Allobranchiibius huperziae: one gene and its partner. The protein of the gene in region 1 interacts with the protein of each later gene in a pairwise test. Links are inferred from orthologs where the notes say so. Each region holds a gene or a part of one and is shown on either strand. Other genes may lie near its edges. The genes, in order: leuS and ligA.

Region 1 (10,979 bases):
CGACGAGGTGCGCCTGGTGGTGCCGTCGGACCACCCGCTCGCCGGCGCCGCGTCGGTGCGGATGACCGACATGGTCGACGAGCAGTGGATCGCGGGATGCCCACGATGCCGCGGACACCTGCTCTCCCTGGCCGAGCGCGCCGGATTCAGCCCGTCGGTCTCGTTCGAGACCGAGGACTACGTAGCGGTGCTGGGTTTCGTCGCCGCGGGCCTGGGGGTCGCCCTCGTGCCCGACCTGATCCTGCACTCGGCGCACAACGACGGCGTGACGATCCTGCCGATCAAGCCGACCCCCCGTCGGACCGTCTACGCCGTCACCACCCCGGACCTCACGCGCGTGCCCGCCGTCGCCGCGACCCTGGAGGCGCTGTGCGCGGCGTCCACCTCGGTGCGGTCGGCGACACCGGTCGCCTGAGACTCCCCCACCTGCCCGTCAGGGCCTGTCGACGGTGACCCGCCCGTCGCGCACAGCCACGACCACGTCCCCTCCGCGGTCGGTGCGGTAGGTCGCTCCGGGCAGGCTCTTCAACAACGACAACGTCGAGGGCGTCGGCAGTCCGTAGTCGTTGTGAGCACCGACGCTGATGATCGAGATCGGTGCGTGCACGAAGCGCACCAGGTCGGCGGACTGGTTGGCCGAGCCGTGGTGGGCCACCTTGAGCACGTCAAAGGGCGGCCCCGTCGGCTGATGACTCAGCTCGCCGTACACGGCAGCGCCCGCCTCACGCTCGATGTCACCGGTCAGAAGGATCCGCAGGCCGTGGGTGCGCACGTCGAGGGTGATGCTCGCGTTGTTCTGGATCGAGCCGGCGTCGATCTCGCGGCTCGGCCACAGCACGACGGCGTGCACCCCGGGCCAGTTCACGGTGTCTCCCGTGACCAGGGTGCGCACCGGAATGTGGCTCGCGGCGGCAAGCCGGTGCACCAGCGGGGCGTTGCTGGCCGCCTCCCGGGTACCGGGCGCGCTCGTCGCGACCACCGGCGTCACGAAGATCTCCCCGACGGATCGCCCCCGCAGGGCACCGGTCAGACCGCCGACGTGGTCGAGGTGGAAGTGAGTGAGCACGATCGCGTCGATACGGGTGACGCCGGCGCGATGCAGGCAGGCGTCGATGTGCTGCGGGTCGGGCCCGGTGTCGACGACGACGCCGTGCCCCGGAGTCGTGGCGAGCACCCCGCCGTCGCCCTGCCCGACATCGCAGGAGATCCACACCCACCCCTGCGGCGGCCAGCCGAGATGCGGCAGCGGCCACGCCGCGGCCGTCAACGCCAGCGCGCAGCCGGCGGCCAGCGCCGGATGGGTACGGGCACGCCCCCACAACCCGACGCCGCCCCAGATCGCGAGCACGGTGAGCGCGCCGAGCAGGAGCGCACCGCCCAGCCCGCTCGGCCACGGCAGGACCCCGCCCGGCACCCGGGCGCCGACGTGGGCCACCCAGGCGATGCCCCAGGCCGGGACGGCCGCGCACCACGCCGGAACTGCGGCGACCGCCGGACCGAGCGGGCTCGCCAGCACGGTCACGACGCCGGCGAGGGTGGCCGGCTCGACGAAGACCGCAGCGAGCAGATTGGCGGGCACCCCGACCAGACTCACCGACGACTGCAGCAGCACGATCACGGGGGCGCACGCCGCTTGCGCTGCCAGCGGGATCGCGATCGCGTCGGCGACCGGTCGCAACCTGAGGGGCAACCGCGCCGCCATCGCGTCACTCCACGGCCGGGCGAAGAGCAGAAGACCCAGGGTGGCCAGGGCAGAGAGGGCGAACCCGTACGAGCGGGCCAGCCACGGATCCCAGGCCAGGAGTACGACGATCGCCGCCGCCAGCGCGGACGAACCGACCCGGCGGCGTGACATCGACACCCCGAGCAGACCGACCACGCCCATCACCGCGGCCCGTAGCACGCTCGGCTCGGGTCGGCACAGCAGGACGAACCAGCCGAGGACGAGCAACGCGAGCGGCGTACGCCACCGGCGCGGGACCCGGCACCAGCCCGCCAGCCAGCCCGCACCGACGAGGACGAACGTGACGTTGGATCCCGACACCGCGGACAGGTGGGTGAGCCCGGTGGCCCGCATGTCGTCGTTCAACCGCGTGGGCATCCGCGCGGTATCGCCCGTGACCAGGGCCGGGACCAGGCCGCGCGGATCGGCGGGCAGCGATGCCGTCGCGGCGCGGGTGTCGGACCGCAACGACTCCACCCACCGGGTCAGCGGACCGGGCCTGCCGACCACGCGCGGGGGCGATCGAGCGTCGAGAAGGGCCGTGACGTCGTCACCGGCATCCGCCGGTTGCAGCCGCCCCGTGAACTCGATGCGGTCGTGCCAGGCCGGTGCCCGCCACGTGGGCCTGGCGAAGACCAGCACGGGGGTATCGGGGGTGCTGCGGGCGCCCCGCCCGACGACCGCACGCACCGAGGCGCGGTAGATGACCGTCGGTCGCGCCGGATTCGTCACGACGAGACGTGGGTCGGATTCGACCACGGCGGTCACCCGCACGATCGCCCGCTGAGCTGCCAGTGTCTCGACAGGGCCCGCGGTGCGGGCGCTCTGGTGGGCTACCAATGCGCCGAGCAGCAGCGCGGTGCAGAGCCAGCCCAGGGCGATGCCCGCCCGCCACCCCGAGGAGCGGCGCCCGCGGCCGACGAGGAGGCAGAGCACGCCGAGGACGAGGCATCCGATCGCGATGCCGAGGACCACGGTCACGGGTTGCGGGAGGGCCACCACGGTGCACGCCCAGGCCATGAGTGCCGGCACCAGCATCCGCAGGTCCAGCGGCGGGCGGCCCACCGGCTCGCCGTCTCCCTTCTCCAGGTCGCCGGAAAGGCGATCCGCGCTCATACCGTCACGTGCGGTCGTAGCCGCGCGAGCACCTTGTCGCCGATGCCACTCACCTCCCCCAGCTCGTCGACGCTGGTGAACCGGCCGTTCTGGGTGCGCCAGTCGACGATCCGCTGGGCGAGCACCGGTCCCACCCCCGGCAGTGCGTCCAGGCTCGTGACGTCCGCGGTGTTGAGGTCGATCACTCCCCCGGCCGAGGCGTCGGAGGAGCCGCCGCCCGCCGCCGTCACGGGCGCCGAGCCCTCGCCGCTGCCACCGCCCACGGCGCCCGGCGCCGGCGTCATCGTCTGGCCAGGCTTCGGCACCTGGATCTGCTCTCCGTCGGTGACCACCCGGGCGAGGTTCACGGCGGTCAGGTCCGCGGACGGCAATGCGCCGCCAGCGGCGGCAACCGCGTCCTGCACCCGTGCGCCGGCACGCAGCGTGACCACGCCGGGGTGGCGCACCTGGCCGACCACCTGCACGACGACGGTGGTCGCGGCCGAGCTCGTGGGCACTGCGCTCGGGGCGGTGGAGCTGCTGCCGAACCGGCTCACCCCGGCGGTGGTCGTGGCGGCCGACCGCGGGGCGCTCCCCGCGGCGACGGGCGTCGACGTCGCCGACGCGCGAGCGAGCAGCACACGTCCACCGAGGACCAGCCCCGCGACGAGCACCACGACCAGTACCCCGAGCACCGCCAGCCTGCTCGGCGCCACCTGCGCGTCCCGGAGGGCGGCAGGCGTCCGTAACAGCGGAGCGTGCGGGCGGAGGTCTCCGCTCGTCCCGGCGTGACGTCCTCCACCGCCTCGTCGCGCCAGCCGGGCGGAACCCCTGGTCTCTCCCGCCGCTGCGGGCTGGATCGCCGGACGCCGACTGTCGAGCAGTGACTCCTGCGTCGGCACCCAGCCGAGCGGGCGTCGTACGGCATCGAGCTCGTCCAGGACTGCGGCCAGGCGATCGGGGGCGGCCTGTTCGGCACGAACACGTGGCATACGGGCACGCTAGGGATCTGGCCGCATGCCCGTCCGCCAGCGGATCCGCGGTTGTGGACAACCGCGCCCGCGCGGCGGGGATGTGGAGGGAAAGCGGTCAGGCGGATGCGCCGAGGATCGCCGAACGCGCTCCCAGGCGGGGACTGACAGCGGTCGCCAGGGTGCCGGGGCCGACATGGGCGCCGACCACGGCGCCGAGCTCCACGAGCAGCACCCGCCGTGCTTGCGGCACGGCGTCGGCCAGGGATTCCACGAGCTGCTCGGCGCGCTCGCGGGAGTCCAGGTGGTGCACGGCGATGTCGACGCCGTCGGGTCCGTCCATCGCGGCGGCCGCCTCCACGGCCCGCTCCCGCATCCGCGCGAGGGCCTTGCCGGTGGTGCGCACCCGCTCCAGCGGCTCGATCTGACCATCGGTCATCGTCAGCAGCGGCTTGATGGCAAGTGCGGAGCCGAAGAGCGCGGCGGCCTTGCCGATCCGACCGCCGCGGCGCAGGTATTCCAGGGTGTCGACGTAGAAGCCCACCGACGCCGCGGCCGCGTGGTCGCGCGCCACCTGGGCGACGACCTCCGGCGCGGCGCCGCCCGCCGCGACCTCCGCGGCCGCGAGGACGGCGTACCCCATCGCCATCCCGATGGAGCGGCTGTCGACGACGGTGACGGGCACCGGTGACTCCTCGGCGGCGATCTCGGCCGAGGAGCCCGTGGCCGACATCGCACCCGAGATGTGCACCGAGACGATGTGCCGGGCCCCGGCGTGCGCGAGTTCCTCGTACACCTCCAGGAACGCCCCCGGCGAGGGACGCGACGTCGACACCGGACGGAACGCCCGCAGCGCCTCCGCCACGTCGGCCGAGGAGATGTCCCGGCCCTCTTCGTACGACGTGCCGCCGATGACCACGTGCAACGGCACCACGCGCACGTGGTGACGGGCCGCCAGATCCCCCGGCAGGTACGCCGTGGAGTCCGTCACGACGGCGACGTTCACGCGTCCACCTCAGCCGGCCACGATGTTGACCAGCTTGGGCGCGCGGACGACGATCTTGCGGATCTGCTTGTCGCCCAGGCTTTCTCGGACCTTGGCGTTGTCACGCGCCAGCTGTTCCAACTCGTCGGCGTCGATACTCGGCGACACCTCGATGCGGTCGCGCACCTTGCCCATCACCTGCACCACGCAGGTCACCGTCTCCTGGACGAGCTTGGCCGGGTCGGCCTGCGGGAACGGCACGAAACTGATCGTCTCGTCGTGACCGAGCGCGCGCCACAGCTCCTCGGCGAGGTGCGGCGCCAGCGGAGCGGTCATCTGCACCAGGGGTTCCACGACCGCGCGCGGCGACACGCCGGTGCGGGTCAGCACGTTGTTCAGCTCGATCAGCTTCGCGACGGCCGTGTGGAAGTGCAGGTGCTCGAAGTCGCGCCGTACGCCGTCGATGGTCCGGTGCAGCAACCGGTCCAGATCGGCGTCGGGCGCGTCGCCGACGACCCGAACCGCACCTGTCTCCTCGTCGATCGCGTTGCGCCACAGGCGTTGCAGGAAGCGTTGCGAGCCGACGACCGCCCGGGTCTCCCACGGCCGCGACATGTCCAACGGACCCATCGACATCTCATAGACGCGGAAGGTGTCGGCGCCGTACTGCGCGCACATCTCGTCGGGTGTGACGACGTTCTTCAGCGACTTGCCCATCTTCCCGTACTCCCGGGTGACGGGTGCGCCGTTCCAGGTGTACGTCGTCGCGGCGCCCTCGCCGTCCTCGACCACCTCGTTCGCCGGCACCACCTGCCCACGGGCGTCGCGGAAGGCGAACGCCTGGATGTAGCCCTGATTGAACAGCTTGCGGAACGGCTCGCTCGAGCTGATCTCGCCCAGGTCGAAGAGCACCTTGTGCCAGAAGCGGGCGTACAGCAGGTGCAGCACCGCGTGCTCCACGCCGCCGACGTACAGGTCCACACCGCCCGGGTCGTTCGCGACGCCCTCGCCGTCACCGCGGCCGGGCCCCATCCAGTACTCCTCGCACTCTCGGTCAGCGAAGCGCTCGGTGTTGGCGGGATCGGTGTACCGGATCTCATACCAACAGGATCCGGCCCAGTTGGGCATGGTGTCGGTCTCGCGGGTGTAGGTCTTGGGGCCGTCGCCCAGGTCGAGCTCGACGTTCACCCACTCGGTCGCCCGGCCCAGCGGTGACTCCGGCATCGAGTCGGCGTCCTGCGGGTCGTAGGTCTTGGGCGAATAGTCCGCCACCTCGGGCAGCTCCACCGGCAGCAGGTGCTCGGGGATCGCGTGCGCAGCCCCGTCCTCGTCGTAGACGATCGGGAACGGCTCGCCCCAGTAACGCTGCCGGCTGAAGAGCCAGTCGCGCAGCTTGTAGGTGATGGTGCCGTGACCGCTGCCGTGCTCCTCCAGGAAGGCGATGATCGTCGCCTTGGCGTCGTCGACGTCCTTGCCGTTCAACGAGATCCGGTCGTTCGCGGAGTTGATCATCGGGCCGCTGCCGGTGTAGGCGGTGTCCTCGTCATGGCCCTCGGCGGGTTGCACGGTGCGCGGGTGAGGCAGCCCGAACTTCTTGGCGAAGTCCCAGTCGCGCGGGTCCTCCGCGGGGACGGCCATGATCGCGCCGGTGCCGTAGCCCATCAGGACGTAGTCGGCGATGAAGACCGGGACATGCTGCCCCGTCACGGGATTGGTGGCGTACGCGCCGGTGAACACCCCCGTCTTGGCCTTGTCGTCGACCTGCCGCTCCAAGTCGGACTTGCGGCTGGCCGCGGCTCGGTACGCCGCCACCGCCGCCCGCGGGTCGCTGGCGTCACCCGTCCACCGGGGATCGATCGCCTCCGGCCAGGTGTCAGGGGTGATCGTGTCGACCAGGGGGTGCTCGGGCGCCAGCACCATGTAGGTGGCGCCGAAGATCGTGTCCGGGCGGGTGGTGAAGACCTCGATCCCACCAGCGGATCCGGCCAGCGGGAAGGTGACGGCGGCGCCCTGCGAGCGACCGATCCAGTTGCGCTGGATGGCCTTCACCGACTCCGGCCAGTCCACCCGCTCCAGGTCGTCGATCAGGCGGTCGGCGTACGCCGTGATGCGCATCATCCACTGGGGCAGGTTGCGCCGGAAGACCGGGAAGTCGCCGCGCTCGGTCAGGCCCTCGTTGGTGACCTCCTCGTTGGCGACGACGGTGCCCAGGCCGGGGGCCCAGTTGACCGGCGCCGTCGACTTGTAGGCCAGGCGGCGCGCGTCGACCGCGGCGGCCCGCTCGGCCGCGGTCAGGTCGTCCCACGAAGCGCCGGACGGCGTTGCCACGGTGCCCGATTCGTACCCCGCGACCAGGTCGGCGATGGGTCGCGCCTTGCCCGCGCGCTCGTCATACCAGCTGTTGTAGATCCTGGTGAAGATCCACTGGGTCCACTTGTAGTACGCCGGGTCGATGGTCTGCACCGCGCGCCGGTCGTCGTGCGACAGACCCAGGCGGCGCAGCTGACCGATGTAGGTCTCGATGTTCTCCTCGGTCGTCTTGCGAGGGTGCTGCCCGGTCTGCACGGCGTACTGCTCGGCGGGCAGGCCGAAGGAGTCGTAACCCAGCGTGTAGAGCACGTTGCGGCCCTGCATCCGCTGGTAGCGCGCGATCACGTCGGTCGCGATGAACCCCAACGGGTGGCCGACGTGCAGGCCCGCGCCGGAGGGGTAGGGGAACATGTCCTGCACCATGAACTTCGGCCGGTCGCCGATGTGGTCCGCGCCGTTAGCACCGTCGGTGCCCTGATGCGCCCACGGACCGCTGGGGTTCTCGGCGTGGAAGGTGCCGTGCTCCTCCCAGTGCTCCTGCCAGCGGCGTTCGATTTCGCCGGCCAGCTCAGGGGTGTAGCGGTGCTGCGGTTCGGTGTCGCTCATGCTTCTCCTGCTCATCCTTCGGTCGGTCCTCGCCTGCGGCGCCGGGTTCACCGCGCGGGACGCTCGTGTGCATGAAGAAACCCCCTGCGCATGCAAGGGGTCGCCGCGTCCGGATCCGGTTCAGATCGGCCGCGGCTGCCGAAGGAGGTGCTTGTCGTACATGCGAGGCAGACTACCGCAACGGTCCTACGCCCTGCCGCCCGATAACGCGAAGCGCCGGCCGCCCGAACGGGGCTGACCGGCGCTGCACAGGAGAGTGGGACGCTCAGAGAGCGTTGACCTTCTTCGCCAGGTTCGACTTCTTGTTGGCCGCCTGGTTCTTGTGGATGACACCCTTGGTGACAGCCTTGTCCAGCTTCTTGGACGCGGTGCGCAGGGCCTCTTCGGCGCCGGCCTTGTCACCGGACTCGGCGGCCTCGCGGACCTTGCGGATCCAGGTGCGCACCTCGGACTTGTGCGCCTTGTTGCGCTCCGTACGGATCGCGTTCGTCTTGACCCGCTTGATCTGCGACTTGATGTTTGCCACGAATGAACTTCCTTGGTCGAAATGTCAGGGATGTCGAGGGCACGTACGACGACGGGTTGGGGCGTGGGAACACTCCGGGCGAATCGTCCTACGAGATGCTGCTGCATGCGCGCACGACCGGGGCGCGCACGCGATCGCCAAATCTACCAGCGCCGCACGGAACCACCCAAATCGTCGGCGGGCGGTCGGCCTCAGCCCGCGCCGCGCTCCCGGGTGATCGTGAGGATCGCGTGCTCGACGGCGTAGACCGGGTCGCGACCACCGCCCTTGACCTCGAAGTCGGCCGCTGCGACCGCCTGGATCGCGCGTCCGAGCCGGTCACCGTCCCACCCGCGTGCCGCCGCACGCGCTCGGTCGATCTGCCACGGCGCCATCCCGAGCTTGCCCGCGAGCGCACCCGACGACCCCCCGCCCGCCGTCGCCACCCGGGCCACCTGACGCAGTTGGCTCGCCAGGACCGCGACGATCGGCACCGGGTCGAGCCCGGAGGCGATGGCGTGCCGCAGCAGCCGCAGGGCGTCGGACGTCTGGCCCGCGACGGCCGCGTCGGCGACCCGGAAGCCGGTCGCGTCGACCTTGCCCCCGTGGTACTCCTGCACCTGCTCGACGTCGATGAGGCCCTCGGTGTCGTCGATGAGCTGCAGCGCGGCGGACGCCAGCTCCCCCACGTCGCGACCCACCGCGTCGAGCAGGGCCCGGACCGCCTCGGGGGTCGCCTTGCGCCGGGCGCGGCGGAACTCGTGGGTGAGGAAGTCGCTCTTCTCCCGATCCGTCTTGATCGCCGGGGCGTCGATGCGGCGGGCGCCGGCCGCCTTCAACGCGTCGAGCACCCGCTTGCCGCGGTTGCCGCCCTTGTGCAGGACCACCAGACGCAGGTCGTCGCCGGCGGCCTGCTCGATGACCGTGAGCAGGTCGGCCTGCAGGTCGTCGGAGGCCTCGTCGGCGTCGTGCAGGACGATCGCGGTCGCCCCACCGAAGAGACTCGGGCTGGCGTGCACGATCAGGGACCCGGGCGCGTAGTCGGCCGCGTAGAGGCGCACCACCTCGATCTGCGGGTCGTGTGCCCGGAAGACCTCGAGCGTGCTGTCCAGCGCCCGATCGGACAGGACCCGCTCCGGACCGGCGATGAGCACGAGGGCAGGCGGCTCGGGCATGGGCACACCCTGCCACGCGGGCCCGACACCCGCGATGCTCAGGTGCGCCGTGCCGGCCTGTGCAGCGGTTCGCTGCCCTGCAGGTCCGGCGTGATGCGCCCGAGACCGCGGCCGAGCGCGAGGACGAGCAGGCAGACGCCCGCGCCGAGCAGCATCGCGACCGTCACATCACCGAGGTAGTGCGCGCCGACGAACACCCGGCTCGCGGCGACCACGAGCACCACCGGGATGCCGATCCCCAGCGCCACCCGGTGCGAGCCCTGACCGAGCCAGACGGTGAAGCAGATCGCCGCGACGATTCCGGTCGCGATCGCCGTGTGCCCGCTCGGCATCGAGTACGGATCCTGCAGGGCCACGGTCCGGCGCACCGGTGGCGCGGGTGGCCGGGCGCGCTCCGCGACGTGCTTGACCAGGGAGCAGGCACCCCAGGTCGCGAAGAAGAGGGCCGCCTCCACCACGACGTCCCGGCGGCGACCGCCGACCAGAAGGACAAGCAGCACCAGCACGATCATCACAACCGCGCCGACGGTGCCGAACCCACTGTCGATCCACCGGCCGGCCTGCCGGCCCCAGCCCGGGTCGTGGTGCGTGGCCCAGACGCTGACTCGCAGCTCACCGGTGCGCCGCGCCCCGAGGCGCGTGCAGACCGTGGCCAGCGACAGGGCGACCAGCACCATCAGCGCGCCGGCCAGGGTCAGACCGCCCACCTGTGGGCGCCGTGCTCTCACTCGTCCAGACGTACGCCGAGCACACCGGCCCGCGCGCGCAGCTCCTCGGTCGGCAGGTCCAGGTGCTCGGCGAGCTCGGTGACGTTCAACCCCATCTCGGCGCCGTCCCGCAGCTCCTCGTCGTCCTCGGCGCTCCAGACCCGCTCACCACCGTCGGTGACGACGCGCAGCGCGCGCGGCTCCGGAGGGCCCGGGACCTCACCGGGGCCCGGCGCCTCCGTGACGTCGGCGGGCTCCTGCGCTCCGTCCGGCACGGCCGGAGGTGCGCTCGGCGGGGTGTCCGGCGCCTTCGGCCGCTTGGCACCGAGCGGCATGATCGACGGCTGCGCGAGAGGCTGCTCCTCCACCTGGGCGACCTGCGCACGCAACTGGTCGAGAAGCTGTTGCTGCTGCCCGCTCGGCCGCGCCGACAGGGCGGGCTCGGGCTCGTGCCCGGCGGGCGTGGGCTGCGGGTCCGGGGCGACCGGCTCGTTCGGGGCGGCCAGGTCGTCCGGGGCGGGATGTTCGACCGGTCCGGCGACGGACGGTCCCGGGTGCGCCGAGGTGTCGTCGTCGCGCACCACCGCGACCGGAGACGCTTTCTCAGCGCCGCCCCGCGCGGCCACGGCGATCACCGGCCCCGCGGTCTCGTCGAGCCGTCGGAGGGCGTTGAGCACCAGTGCCCGGTCGCTGGTCGGCCAGAACGGCGGCAGCGTGGACTGCAGGAAGCCGGCGTACCGGGCCGTGACCATCCGCGGGTCCAGGAAGGCGACGACGCCGCGGTCGTCGGCCCGCCGGATGAGCCGACCGGCACCCTGAGCCAGGCGCAGTGCGGCGTGCGTGGCGGAGACGGCCATGAAGCCGTTGCCGCCGCGCCGGGCGATGGCCTCCGTGCGTGCGGA
Region 2 (10,489 bases), 170 kb from region 1 along the record:
GCCGAGGACCCGCCGCCGGAGCCGCCGGGGATCCGGTCCAGGTCCCACGGGTTGTGGGTGGGGCCGTACGCCGAGTGCTCCGTGGAGCTGCCCATGGCGAACTCGTCCATGTTGGTCTTGCCGAGGATCGGCAGACCCGCGGCGCGCAGCCGGGTGGTGATGGTGGCGTCGTATGGCGGGATCCACCCCTGCAGGATCCGGCTGCCGGCGGTGGTGGGCAGGCCCTTGGTGGCCACGATGTCCTTGACCGCGATCGGCACTCCGGCCAGCGGCGACCGGGACTCGCCCGCGGCGCGCGCCTCGTCGGCGGCTCGGGCGGCTGCGAGCGCACCCTCGGCGTCGACGTGCAGGAACGCGTGGACGGCGTCGTCGACCTCGGCGATCCGGTCCAGGTGCGCCTGGGTGACCTCGACGCTGGACAGGCTGCCGTCGGCGATGGCGGCACCGAGCTCGGCGGCACCGCGCCGGACGATGTCGTGGGGTGAGGAGGGTGAGGACGGAGAAGACACGGAGAAGGGACTCACTCTTCGTCGAGGATGCGGGGGACGGCGAAGCGGCCGGCCTGGGCGTCGGGGGCACCGGCCAGGGCGTCGCCCGAGCTCAGGCTGGGGCGTACGACGTCCGGCCGGGTGACGTTGACCAGCGGAAGTGGGTGCGACATCGGGGGGATGTCGTCGGCCGCGATCTCACCCACGGTGGCGACGAATCCGACGATCTGGTCCAGCTGCCCGGCGAGCTTGTCCAGCTCGTCGTCGGTCAACTGGATACGGGCGAGCATCGCGACGTGCGCGACCTCCGCGCGGGACAGCTCAGGCATGGGAGCCAGTCTATGGGTGCCCCCGTCGACGACCGGCGCGGCCGTGCCGGAGCCCGTGCGGGCTCTCGGCCGTTCGCCGGAGGCTCAGCTCGCGAGGGCGGCGAGCACCACGTCCGGGTCGGGGTTGGTGTGCGCGGCACCCGCGATCACGACGGTCGGGACGATCTCGTTGCCGTTGTTGACACCCGCGACGTACCGGCGCGCCTCGTCGTCCTCCCAGATGTTGCGCCAGGTCGCCTTGTCGGCGGCCGAGCCGAGACTCGAGCGCAGTCGGGAGCAGTAGCCGCAGCCGGGCCGCCAGTAGATCGTCACGTCACTCATGCCCGGTCCAACGCTCCGGTACCCGCGGGTATGCCCGCCCGTCCCCGTCGGGGGGTAGGGCGGTCGGCGAGGGGTGGGGACATAGGCCCATCTCTCGATGCCTTCCCCACCCCACCGATGGGAAGGCTCAGTCGGTCGGGAAGACGTCGGGCAGGTCGGAGGCCGATCCGGCGAAGCGCGGCGAGCGCTTCTCCAGGAACGAGGCGACCCCCTCCTGGCCGTCGCCCTCGCTGGTCCAGAACATCGCGAGCGACTCCGCACGGTGCGCCTCGCGCGGATGCGACGTCGCCGCGTTGCGGTACATCATCTGGCGGGTCAGTGCCACGGCAACCGGACTGCGGTCGTCGGTGAACCGGTGCGCCAACGCCCTTGCCCCAGCGAGCAGGTCGTCCGGCTCGTGCACCGAGCGCACCAGTCCGCCGTCCTTCGCCTCCTGCGCGGTGAGGATGTCCGCGGAGTAGGCCCACTCCAGGGCCTGCTGGATGCCGACGATGCGCGGCAGGAACCACGTCGAGCACGCCTCGGGGACGATCCCGATCCTGCCGAAGACGAAGCCGATCCGTGCCTTGGTCGAGGCCAGCCGGAAGTCCATGGCGCAGGTCATCGTGGCCCCGACGCCGACCGCCGCACCGTTGATCGCCGCGATGACCGGTTTGGGGCAGTCGTAGATCGCGAGCGCGACCCGCCCGCCGGTGTCGCGTACGCCCTCGACGACGGCCGGGTCCTCGAACCGCTCAACCAGGTCGGCCGGGGTCGGGCTCATCGAGCCGTCGAGTCCGAAGACGTTGCCGCCCACCGACAGATCCATGCCCGCACAGAAGGCGCGGCCGGCGCCGGTGACGATCACGGCGCGAGCGTCGTCGTCGCGACCGGCACGCCCGAAGACGTCGATGAGCTCGTTCGCCATCGTGACGGTGAAGGCGTTGAGGGCGTCGGGGCGGTCGAGGGTGACGGTCGCGATGCCGTCGGCCACCTCGTAGCGGATGGTCTCGTACGTCGGGTTCACGCCGTCTTCGCCTTGCGCTTGGCGACCGCTGCCATCGAGGCCTTCATCAGCTTCCAATAGCCGGCCGGGCGGGTGCGGGCCATCACGTCGAGGGCCTTGGCGTCCTGCCCGATCAGCAGCCGCGGTCGGCGGTTGATGGTGGCCTCGATGATGTCCTCGGCCGCTCGGTCGGCGGGATAGCTGAGCATCGCCGCGAACGACTTCTTCTGCGCAGCACTCTCGGCCTCATCGACGCCGGCGGCCACCCGCGCGTTCACGGCGATGTTGGTGCGGATGCCGCCAGGGTGCACGACGGTGACGCCGACGGGCAGGTCCTCCTCGGCCAGCTCGTGGCGCAACGACTCGGAGAAGCCGCGCAGCCCGAACTTGCTGGTGCTGTACGCCGTCTGGCCGGGAGGCGCGACGAGCCCGAAGAGCGAGGACGTGTTGACCACGTGGGCGTTGCCGTTCTCGATCAGGATCGGCAGCAGCGCGCGGGTGATCCGGATCGGGGCGAGCAGGTTGATCTCGAGCAGCCACTCGAAGTCCTGCTCGGAGGTCTGTACGAAGCGGCCGCCGAGCGCGACGCCGGCGTTGTTGAAGAGCAGGTTGACGTCGGGGTGGGCGCTCACGACGCGCGCGATCAGCGTGTCGGTGCCGGCTCGGTCGGCCAGGTCGACGACGTACGTCGTGACGCGCACCGACGGGCTCTCGCGCCCGATCTCCTGGGCGACACGCGCCAGCCCGGTCTCGTCGCGGTCCAGGAGCACGACGTTCGCGCCCCGCCGGGCGAGGCCGCGGGCGATGTGCTCGCCCATCCCACCCGCTGCGCCAGTCACCAGCGCTACCGATCCTTCGACAACGACGTCGGGCAGTGCCATCAACGATCCTTCGTTCGGGTGGGGTGGAGTCGAGCCCGACCCTACGAGAGACCGCCGGCGGTGACGAGGTCGGCGGTCAGGTCGAGGTGGCCGCGGTGCTGGGCGAGCTCCTCGTAGACGTGCAGCAGGATGCCGGCCTGGGTGCGCAACTCGTCGCGGTCGAGGTCGCGCTCGCGCAGCGGACCGACCGGATGGGCGGGGCCGTCGAAGTCCGCGAGGTCGGCGCGGAACCGATCACGGTGCACACCGACGAGCTCGACGAGCTCGGCCACCGTACCCGCCGACTCGAACTCAGCGGCACGGTCCCGCTCGATCGGCCGGTCCGCGAGCACCCGCCCGCCCCAGAACTCCAGCACCCCGCAGCAGTGCCGCACCAGCTGGAACGCGGTGTTGCCCGCCGGCAGCCCGGTCGGGGCGTTGACGCGCTCGTCCCCCAGCCGCCGGACCGTCGCGAGCATTCCGTCGAGCGCACGGTCGACGTGCACGAGGACCGCGGCCAGCAGGTCGCCCTCGGCGAGAGTCGTCTCAGTCATCCGCGTCGGCCGGAGAGGGACGCACCGCGTCGGCGCCCTGCTCCAGCAGGGTGCGGAAACCGGTCTCGTCCAGGATCGTCAGTCCGAGGTCCTCGGCCTTGGTCGCCTTGGTGCCGGCGTTGGCGCCCACCACGACGAAGTCGGTCTTCTTGGAGACCGAACCGCTGGCCTTGCCGCCGCGCACGATGATCGCCTCCTTGCTCTCGTCGCGCGAGAAACCCTCCAGCGAGCCCGTGACCACGACGGTCAGGCCCTCGAGGGTCCGGTCGATGGACGCGTCGACCTCGTCGGCCATGCGGACGCCGTCCTGCGCCCACCGCTGCACGATCTGGAGGTGCCAGTCGACCGCGAACCACTCGACGACGGCCTGCGCGATCACCGGCCCGACACCGTCGGTCGCGGCCAGCTGCTCCTGCGTGGCCTCCCTGATGGCGTCCATCGACCCGAACTCCCCCGCCAGCGCCCGCGCCGCGGTGGGTCCGACGTGCCGGATGGACAGGGCGACCAGCACCCGCCAGAGCGGCTGCGCCTTGGCCATCTCCAGGTTGTCGATGAGCCGAATGCCGTTGGCGGACAGCACCTTCCCGTCGACCACGGTCTCGGGCGGATCGTTCTTCTTCGCGGCGCGGGTGTAGAGATCGACACGCACCAGCTGCTCGCGCGTCAGGCGGAACAGGGTCGACTCGTCCTGCAGGACCCCCGCGTCCAACAGCGCGGTGGCCCCCTCCCAGCCCAGGGCCTCGATGTCGAAACTACCGCGGGCGGCGAGCCCGAAGAGCCGCTCCCGCAACTGCGACGGGCAGGATCGCGCGTTCGGGCACCGGATGTCCTTGTCGCCATCGCGCTCGTAGGCCAGCGGTGTGCCGCACGACGGGCAGTCGGTCGGCATCTCGAACTCGCGCTCGCTGCCGTCGCGCAGCTCCGCCACCGGCCCGACGATCTCGGGGATGACGTCGCCGGCCTTGCGCAGCACGACGGTGTCGCCGATGAGCACGCCCTTGCGGCGTACCTCCGAGGCGTTGTGCAAGGTGGCCATCTCGACCGTGGACCCGGCCACCTTCACCGGCCGCATCACCCCGAACGGCGTCACCCGTCCGGTGCGCCCGACGTTGACCTGGATGTCCAGCAGCTTGGTGTTGACCTCCTCGGGCGGGTACTTGAACGCGATCGCCCACCGCGGTGCCCGCGACGTCGCGCCGAGCGCGCGCTGCACCGGCACCTCGTCGACCTTGACCACGACGCCGTCCAGCTCGTGCTCGACGGAGTGCCGGTGACTGCCGGCCCACTCGATGTAGTCCTGCACCTGCTCGGGGGTGTCGACCACGCGGTAGTGCGTGGACACCGGGAGGCCCCAGGCGCCGAGCAGGTCGTAGGCCTCACTCTGCCGGACGATGTCGAAGCCGCGCCGCGCGCCGATGCCGTGCACCAGCATCCGCAGCGGTCGGGTCGCGGTGACCTTGGGATCCTTCTGCCGCAGCGACCCGGCGGCGGCGTTGCGGGGGTTGGCGAACGGCGCCTTGCCCTGCTCGACCAGCCGCTCGTTCAGCGCCGTGAACGCCTCGACGGGGAAGAACACCTCGCCGCGCACCTCCACCAGCTCGGGCACAGCGACCTCGCCGCCGGACAGGGTGTGCGGGATCCCTTCGACGGTGCGCACGTTGAGGGTGACGTCCTCCCCGGTGCGGCCGTCGCCGCGGGTGACACCGCGCGTGAGGCGGCCGTCCTCGTAGAGCAGGTTGATCGCCAGGCCGTCGATCTTCAACTCGCACAGGTAGTGCACGTCGGCGCCGCCCGCGTCGCGCTCCACGCGCGTGGCCCACGCGGCCATCTCCTCGGCACTGAACGCGTTGTCCAGGCTCAGCATCCGCTCGACGTGGTCGACGGGCGTGAAGTCGGTGCTGTACGTCGCTCCGACCTGCTGGGTGGGGCTGTCCGGTGTGCGCAGCGGGGGGTAGGCCTCCTCCAGTTCGTTCAGCCGCCGGACCAGCGCGTCGTACTCGCCGTCGCTGACGGTGGGCGCGTCCCGCACGTGATAGGCGAACTGGTGGGCGCGGACCTCCTCGGCCACCTGGGTCCACTCGTGCCGGGCATCGTCGGGGATGCCGCTGGCGCCGTCGTCGGCAGGCACCGGTTCCTCACTCACCCGGGCAATCCTGCCGCAGCGCACCGACAGCCGCGACACAACTCCGTCACGAGCCCTGCGCGATCTCCCCCAGCTCGTGGGCGGCTGCCTGCACCAGTCGTGCGACGCCGAGCGCCGCGTCCGGTGAGCGACCAGCGAGTCCGCAGGCGGGCGACAACGTGAGCGTCGACAGATCGGCGTCGGGCAGCCCAAGGCGGCGCCACATCGCGAGCACGCGCTCGACGTACCTGCCCGGGTGCGTGCCGGTGGCGTCGGTCGGCACCAGACCCAGCCAAGGGGCGCGGGACGCCTCGACGGCCTCCGCGACCAGATCCCACTCCGCGCCGCCCAGCAGGGCGACATCGAGGGCCACGCTCAGATCCGGCACCTCGGCGAGCATCCGCAGCGGCGGGGACGGAGCGCACGTGTGCACGACGATCGATCGCGTTCGCGCGGCCAGCCCGGCGGTCAACTCCGTGAGAGCCTCCCGGGCGGTCTGCTCGTCGACGCTGCGCAACCGGGAGAAACCCGACGCCGTCGGCACACTGCCGGTCAGGACGGCGGTGAGCGAGGGCTCGTCGAACTGCAGGGCGACATCGGCCCCCGGCACCAGCGACCGGACCCGGTCGACATGGTCGGTCGCTGCGGCGAGGAGCGCCTGGCGCAGGTCGCGGCAGGCGCCGGGATCGGATAGCGCCTTCTCACCCCTGGGGAGCGCGACGGCGGCAGCGAGGGTCCACGGACCGCACAGCGAGAGCTTCAGCTCACCGACGTAGCCGTCGTAGGCCTCGGCCAGCTCGTCCAGGTCCTGACGCAGGTACGCCGCACCGCGCGCGGCGTCCCGTCCCCGTCCGCCGGACAGCCGCCACCCGCTCGGCTGCAGATCGACGCTCAGGTCCGGCAGCAGCGCGGCGGTCCGACCCACCAGGTCGGCGCCCGGGCCCCGGTCCGGGAGCTCCACCAGGTAGGGCAGTCCGTCCTCGGCGAGCAGATCGCGGATCAGCCCGTTGGCGCGTCGTGGATCGGTGCCCGGCCACGACCCGATGCCGGTGGCCCGCGGTGCGATGCGGGCGACCGGCTGGTCCTCCGCCGACTCAGCGATAGGACGTCAGCGGCTTCGTACCGATCCCCTGCAGCGACTTCTTGACGGTGCCCGACGTGACCTTGACGAAGCAGGCGGCGTACCGGTCGCCCTGCGCCCAGGCCGTCTTGGTGACGTAGAGGCCGTCCTCGACGACATCCTTACGCGACTTCGTGCCGAGGAAGGCCTGCGCCAGCGGCGGGCAGAACTGAGCCCGCTGGGCGATCAGGTGGGCGTCGCCGGGGAACTTGTCGATGTACCGGCCGGACAGGTACCCGCCGGTGGTCTGACCCACGTGCGGGGAGGAGCACTTCACGATCTTGAAGTTCTTCGCCACCTTGTCGACGCAGAAGGTGTACTTGAACGCGTTCGCACCCTTCAACGCGTCCTGCAGCGTGTAGTTGATCGGCAGGTTGGCCTCGTCACCGTCGGTGCGCAGGTGCATCAGGCACACGATCCGGGTGGAGTTGAGCGGGTCGTCGACCAGGGCCACGGGGTTTCCGACGGCCAGCAGACCGACCGGCGCCCCACCGCTGAACTTGACCAGCGAGGCGTTGCAGGTCTCCTGCCGCAGCACCTGACGCGCCGTCGGGTCGGTATTGACGCTGGAGTTCCTGACCACCGCGGTGACCTGGTAGACGTGCGTCTGCGTGCAGGGCACGACCTGGTAGGTCAGGGTGTCGATCAGGCACTGCCCGGTCTGCACCGACGCCGAGATGCCCGAGGCGCTGCTCGAGCTGCTGGAACTGCTGGGCGTCGGCGAGGACGAGCTCGACGACGAGGAGGAACTGGTCGAGCTGGGCGATGTGGAGGTCGCGCTGTGGACCGTCGGGGCGCTGCCTCCCCCACCGCACGCAGCCAGGACCACAGCGGCCGCAGCCACCCCCACGATCTGACGGACCGACATCCAGCACTCCTTCACCCTGTCGCCGGCGGGCACCGGCGCTCGGCCATTGTGACCTGTCCACCCCGTCCGATGCGGCCGACCGGCCCGGTCCGGGTGGGAAATATGCGTGGTCGCCGGCGTGCCTGCGTCAGGCGGAGGCTTCGACGCGGCCGGTGCGCGCGATGGTGGCCGATCCGACGACCCTGGTGCCGTCGTAGAGCACGACGGACTGGCCGGGCGCCACGCCGCGGATGCGACGATCCAGGCGCACCTGCACCCGGTCGCCGTCTGCGGTGGCGGTCGCGGGAATCTCCTCGCCGTGGGCTCGCACCTGAGCGCCCACCCGCACCTCACCGGCGGGCGCCGGGCCGCACCACCGGCCGTGATCGGCGTCCAGCAGGTCCACGCCCAGCAGTTCGGCGGTGCCGACGACGACCCGTCGGGTCGCGGGTTGCACCTCGACGACGTACCGCTTGGCGCCGTCCTCGCGCGGCACCTTCAGCCCGAGGCCGCGGCGCTGCCCGACGGTGTACGCGAACGCCCCCTCGTGGGTGCCGACGACCTTGCCGGCGTCGTCGACGATCTCACCGGGAGCCGTGCCGAGCCGTCCGGTCAACCAGCCCTTCGTGTCGCCGTCGGCGATGAAACAGATGTCGTGGCTGTCCGGCTTCTTGGCGACCGAGAAGCCGCGCGCGGCCGCCTCCTCGCGGATGTGCGGCTTGGTGGTGTCGCCGAGCGGGAAGAACGAGCGCGAGAGCTGCTCGGCGTCCAGCACCCCGAGCACGTAGGACTGGTCCTTGGCCGGGTCGACCGCCCGGTGCAGCTCCCGGCCGTCCGGGCCGTCGACGATCTGCGCGTAGTGCCCCGTCGCGACCGCGTCGAAACCGAGCGCGAGCGCCTTGTCCAGCAACGCCGCGAACTTGATGCGCTCGTTGCAGCGCAGGCACGGGTTGGGGGTGCGGCCGGCGGCGTACTCCGCGACGAAGTCCTCCATGACGTCCTCGCGGAACCGGTCGGCCATGTCCCACACGTAGAAGGGGATGCCGAGCCGGTCGGCGACCCGTCGGGCGTCGCCGGCGTCCTCGATGGTGCAGCACCCGCGCGCGGATTCGCGCAGGGTCGCCGCGGACTGCGACAACGCCAGATGCACACCGACCACCTCATGCCCGGCGTCGAGCATCCGTGCGGCGGCCACGGCCGAGTCGACCCCGCCGCTCATGGCGGCAACGACGCGCATCACTGACCCTTCGGCCGGGCGCCGGCGCGGCCCGCGTGGTGGGCGCGCTGAGCGCGCTCGACGGCGGCCGGAAGCGCGTCGAGGAACGCCGCGACGTCGCTGTCGTCGGAGGTGTGACCCAGGGAGAGGCGCAGCGCGCCGCGAGCGCGGGCCTCCGGCACGCCCATCGCCAGGAGCACATGGCTCGGACGCGGCACGCCGGCCTGGCAGGCCGACCCGGTCGAGCACTCGATGCCCGCGGCGTCGAGCAGGTAGAGCAGGGAGTCACCGTCGCAGTCCGGCACGAGCAGGTGCACATTGCCCGGCAGCCGCCGTTCGACGTCACCGACCTCGTGCGGCCCGCTCACCGTGATGTCGAAACCCGCGTCGAGCGCACCGCGGATCATCTTGTCCCGCAACGACGCCAGCCGGTCGCTCTCGGCCGCCCGGCCGTCGGTCACGAGGGCCGTCGCGACCGCCATCCCGCGGATTGCGGCGACGTCCAGGGTGCCGCTGCGCAGCCCGCGCTCCTGGCCACCGCCCTGAGTCAGCGGCCGCAGCCGCACGTCACGCCGGGCGAGGAGCACCCCCACGCCGAGCGGTCCGCCGATCTTGTGCCCGCTGGCGGTGAGCAGGTCGGCCCCGACCGCTGCGAAGTCGATCGGCAGGTGACCCATGGCCTGGACCGCGTCCGTGTGCATGGGAATGCCGAATTCGTGGGCTACGGAGGTGATCTCGGCGATCGGCTGCACCGTGCCGACCTCGTTGTTGGCCCACATCACCGACACGAGGGCGACGTCCGCGGGATCCTGCTCGATGGCCGCGCGCACGCGTGCGGGATCGATCCGGCCGAGCGGGTCGGGCTCGACCCAGGTGATCCGCGCGCCCTCGTACTCGACCAGGAAGTCGACGCAGTCGAGCACCGCATGGTGCTCGATGGCCGAGACGATAAGCCGGGTACGCCGCGGGTCGTCGGCCCGGCGCTGGTAGTACAGGCCCTTGACCGCGAGGTTGTCCGACTCGGTGCCCCCGGAGGTGAAGACGACCTCGGACGGTCCGGCGCCGAGCCCGGCCGCGATGGTCTCGCGCGACTCCTCCACGACGCGTCGGGCCGCACGGCCGGCCGTGTGCAGCGACGAGGCGTTGCCCGGGACGGCCATCTGCTCGGCCATCGCGGTGACGACCTGCGGCAGCGCAGGCGTCGTCGCGGCATGGTCGAGGTAGTGGGGCATCGGTCGATTCTACGATCCGGTCCTGGGACCCGCCCGCGCCCGCTCCCCGTCTTTGGCAGACTGCTCGCTGATCCCACCCGATGAGAGGCCCGCTTTGTTCTCCCGCGCCACGCGCCTCGGCGGTCCCGCCGCACTCGCCGTTCTCGCGACGTCCGTGCTCACGGGCTGCAGCCACGGCGCGCCCGCGAAGGCCGTCCGCACCACCGTCGTCGCCCCCAGCGGATGCTCCGGCCCCAAGGACGTGTCCTACTCCGGCGGCGCGACGGCGTACGACGTGCCCGTCCCGACCCCCGACCACCGTGCGGTGGCCACCCAGGTCGGTGCGCCCACCCTGTCGCAGGTCTCCAGCGGGGAGAGCAGCTACCGCATCGCGTCGGTGCACATGTCGGCGCGGGTGGTGCAGAACGGGTCGTAC

The links.
Region 2: the proteins of leuS (region 1) and ligA interact in binary tests that used the Escherichia coli proteins (3 or more experiments, as listed by UniProt). The link is inferred for Allobranchiibius huperziae from one-to-one orthologs.

Annotation. Positions count from the first base shown.
Region 1 is NZ_JACCFW010000001.1:2,297,938-2,308,916, forward strand. Bases 4,605-8,036 are described here. They hold leuS (leucine--tRNA ligase), read right to left. Parts: upstream 7,691-8,036; coding sequence 4,805-7,690; downstream 4,605-4,804. Other genes in these bases: HNR15_RS10820 (DegV family protein), read right to left, coding at 4,605-4,795; rpsT (30S ribosomal protein S20), read right to left, coding at 7,956-8,036. Outside these bases: HNR15_RS10805 (LysR family transcriptional regulator), read left to right, coding at 1-415; HNR15_RS10810 (ComEC/Rec2 family competence protein), read right to left, coding at 434-2,839; HNR15_RS10815 (ComEA family DNA-binding protein), read right to left, coding at 2,836-3,810; more of HNR15_RS10820, read right to left, coding at 3,908-4,604; more of rpsT, read right to left, coding at 8,037-8,216; holA (DNA polymerase III subunit delta), read right to left, coding at 8,408-9,370; HNR15_RS10840 (phosphatase PAP2 family protein), read right to left, coding at 9,409-10,077; HNR15_RS10845 (ATP-dependent DNA helicase), read right to left, coding at 10,095-10,979.
Region 2 is NZ_JACCFW010000001.1:2,469,296-2,479,784, forward strand. What follows is about bases 3,106-6,047. They hold ligA (NAD-dependent DNA ligase LigA), read right to left. Parts: upstream 5,681-6,047; coding sequence 3,530-5,680; downstream 3,106-3,529. Other genes in these bases: HNR15_RS11595 (mycothiol transferase), read right to left, coding at 3,106-3,537; HNR15_RS18335 (uroporphyrinogen decarboxylase/cobalamine-independent methonine synthase family protein), read right to left, coding at 5,727-6,047. In the rest of the region: Asp-tRNA(Asn)/Glu-tRNA(Gln) amidotransferase subunit GatA, read right to left, coding at 1-509; Asp-tRNA(Asn)/Glu-tRNA(Gln) amidotransferase subunit GatC, read right to left, coding at 521-817; HNR15_RS11580 (glutaredoxin domain-containing protein), read right to left, coding at 902-1,138; HNR15_RS11585 (enoyl-CoA hydratase-related protein), read right to left, coding at 1,266-2,144; HNR15_RS11590 (SDR family NAD(P)-dependent oxidoreductase), read right to left, coding at 2,141-3,004; more of HNR15_RS11595, read right to left, coding at 3,046-3,105; more of HNR15_RS18335, read right to left, coding at 6,048-6,620; HNR15_RS18855 (septum formation family protein), read right to left, coding at 6,754-7,446; HNR15_RS11615 (hypothetical protein), read left to right, coding at 7,457-7,636; tRNA 2-thiouridine(34) synthase MnmA, read right to left, coding at 7,775-8,863; HNR15_RS11625 (cysteine desulfurase family protein), read right to left, coding at 8,863-10,074; HNR15_RS11630 (DUF4352 domain-containing protein), read left to right, coding at 10,169-10,489. UniProt on the Escherichia coli protein: DNA ligase that catalyzes the formation of phosphodiester linkages between 5'-phosphoryl and 3'-hydroxyl groups in double-stranded DNA using NAD as a coenzyme and as the energy source for the reaction.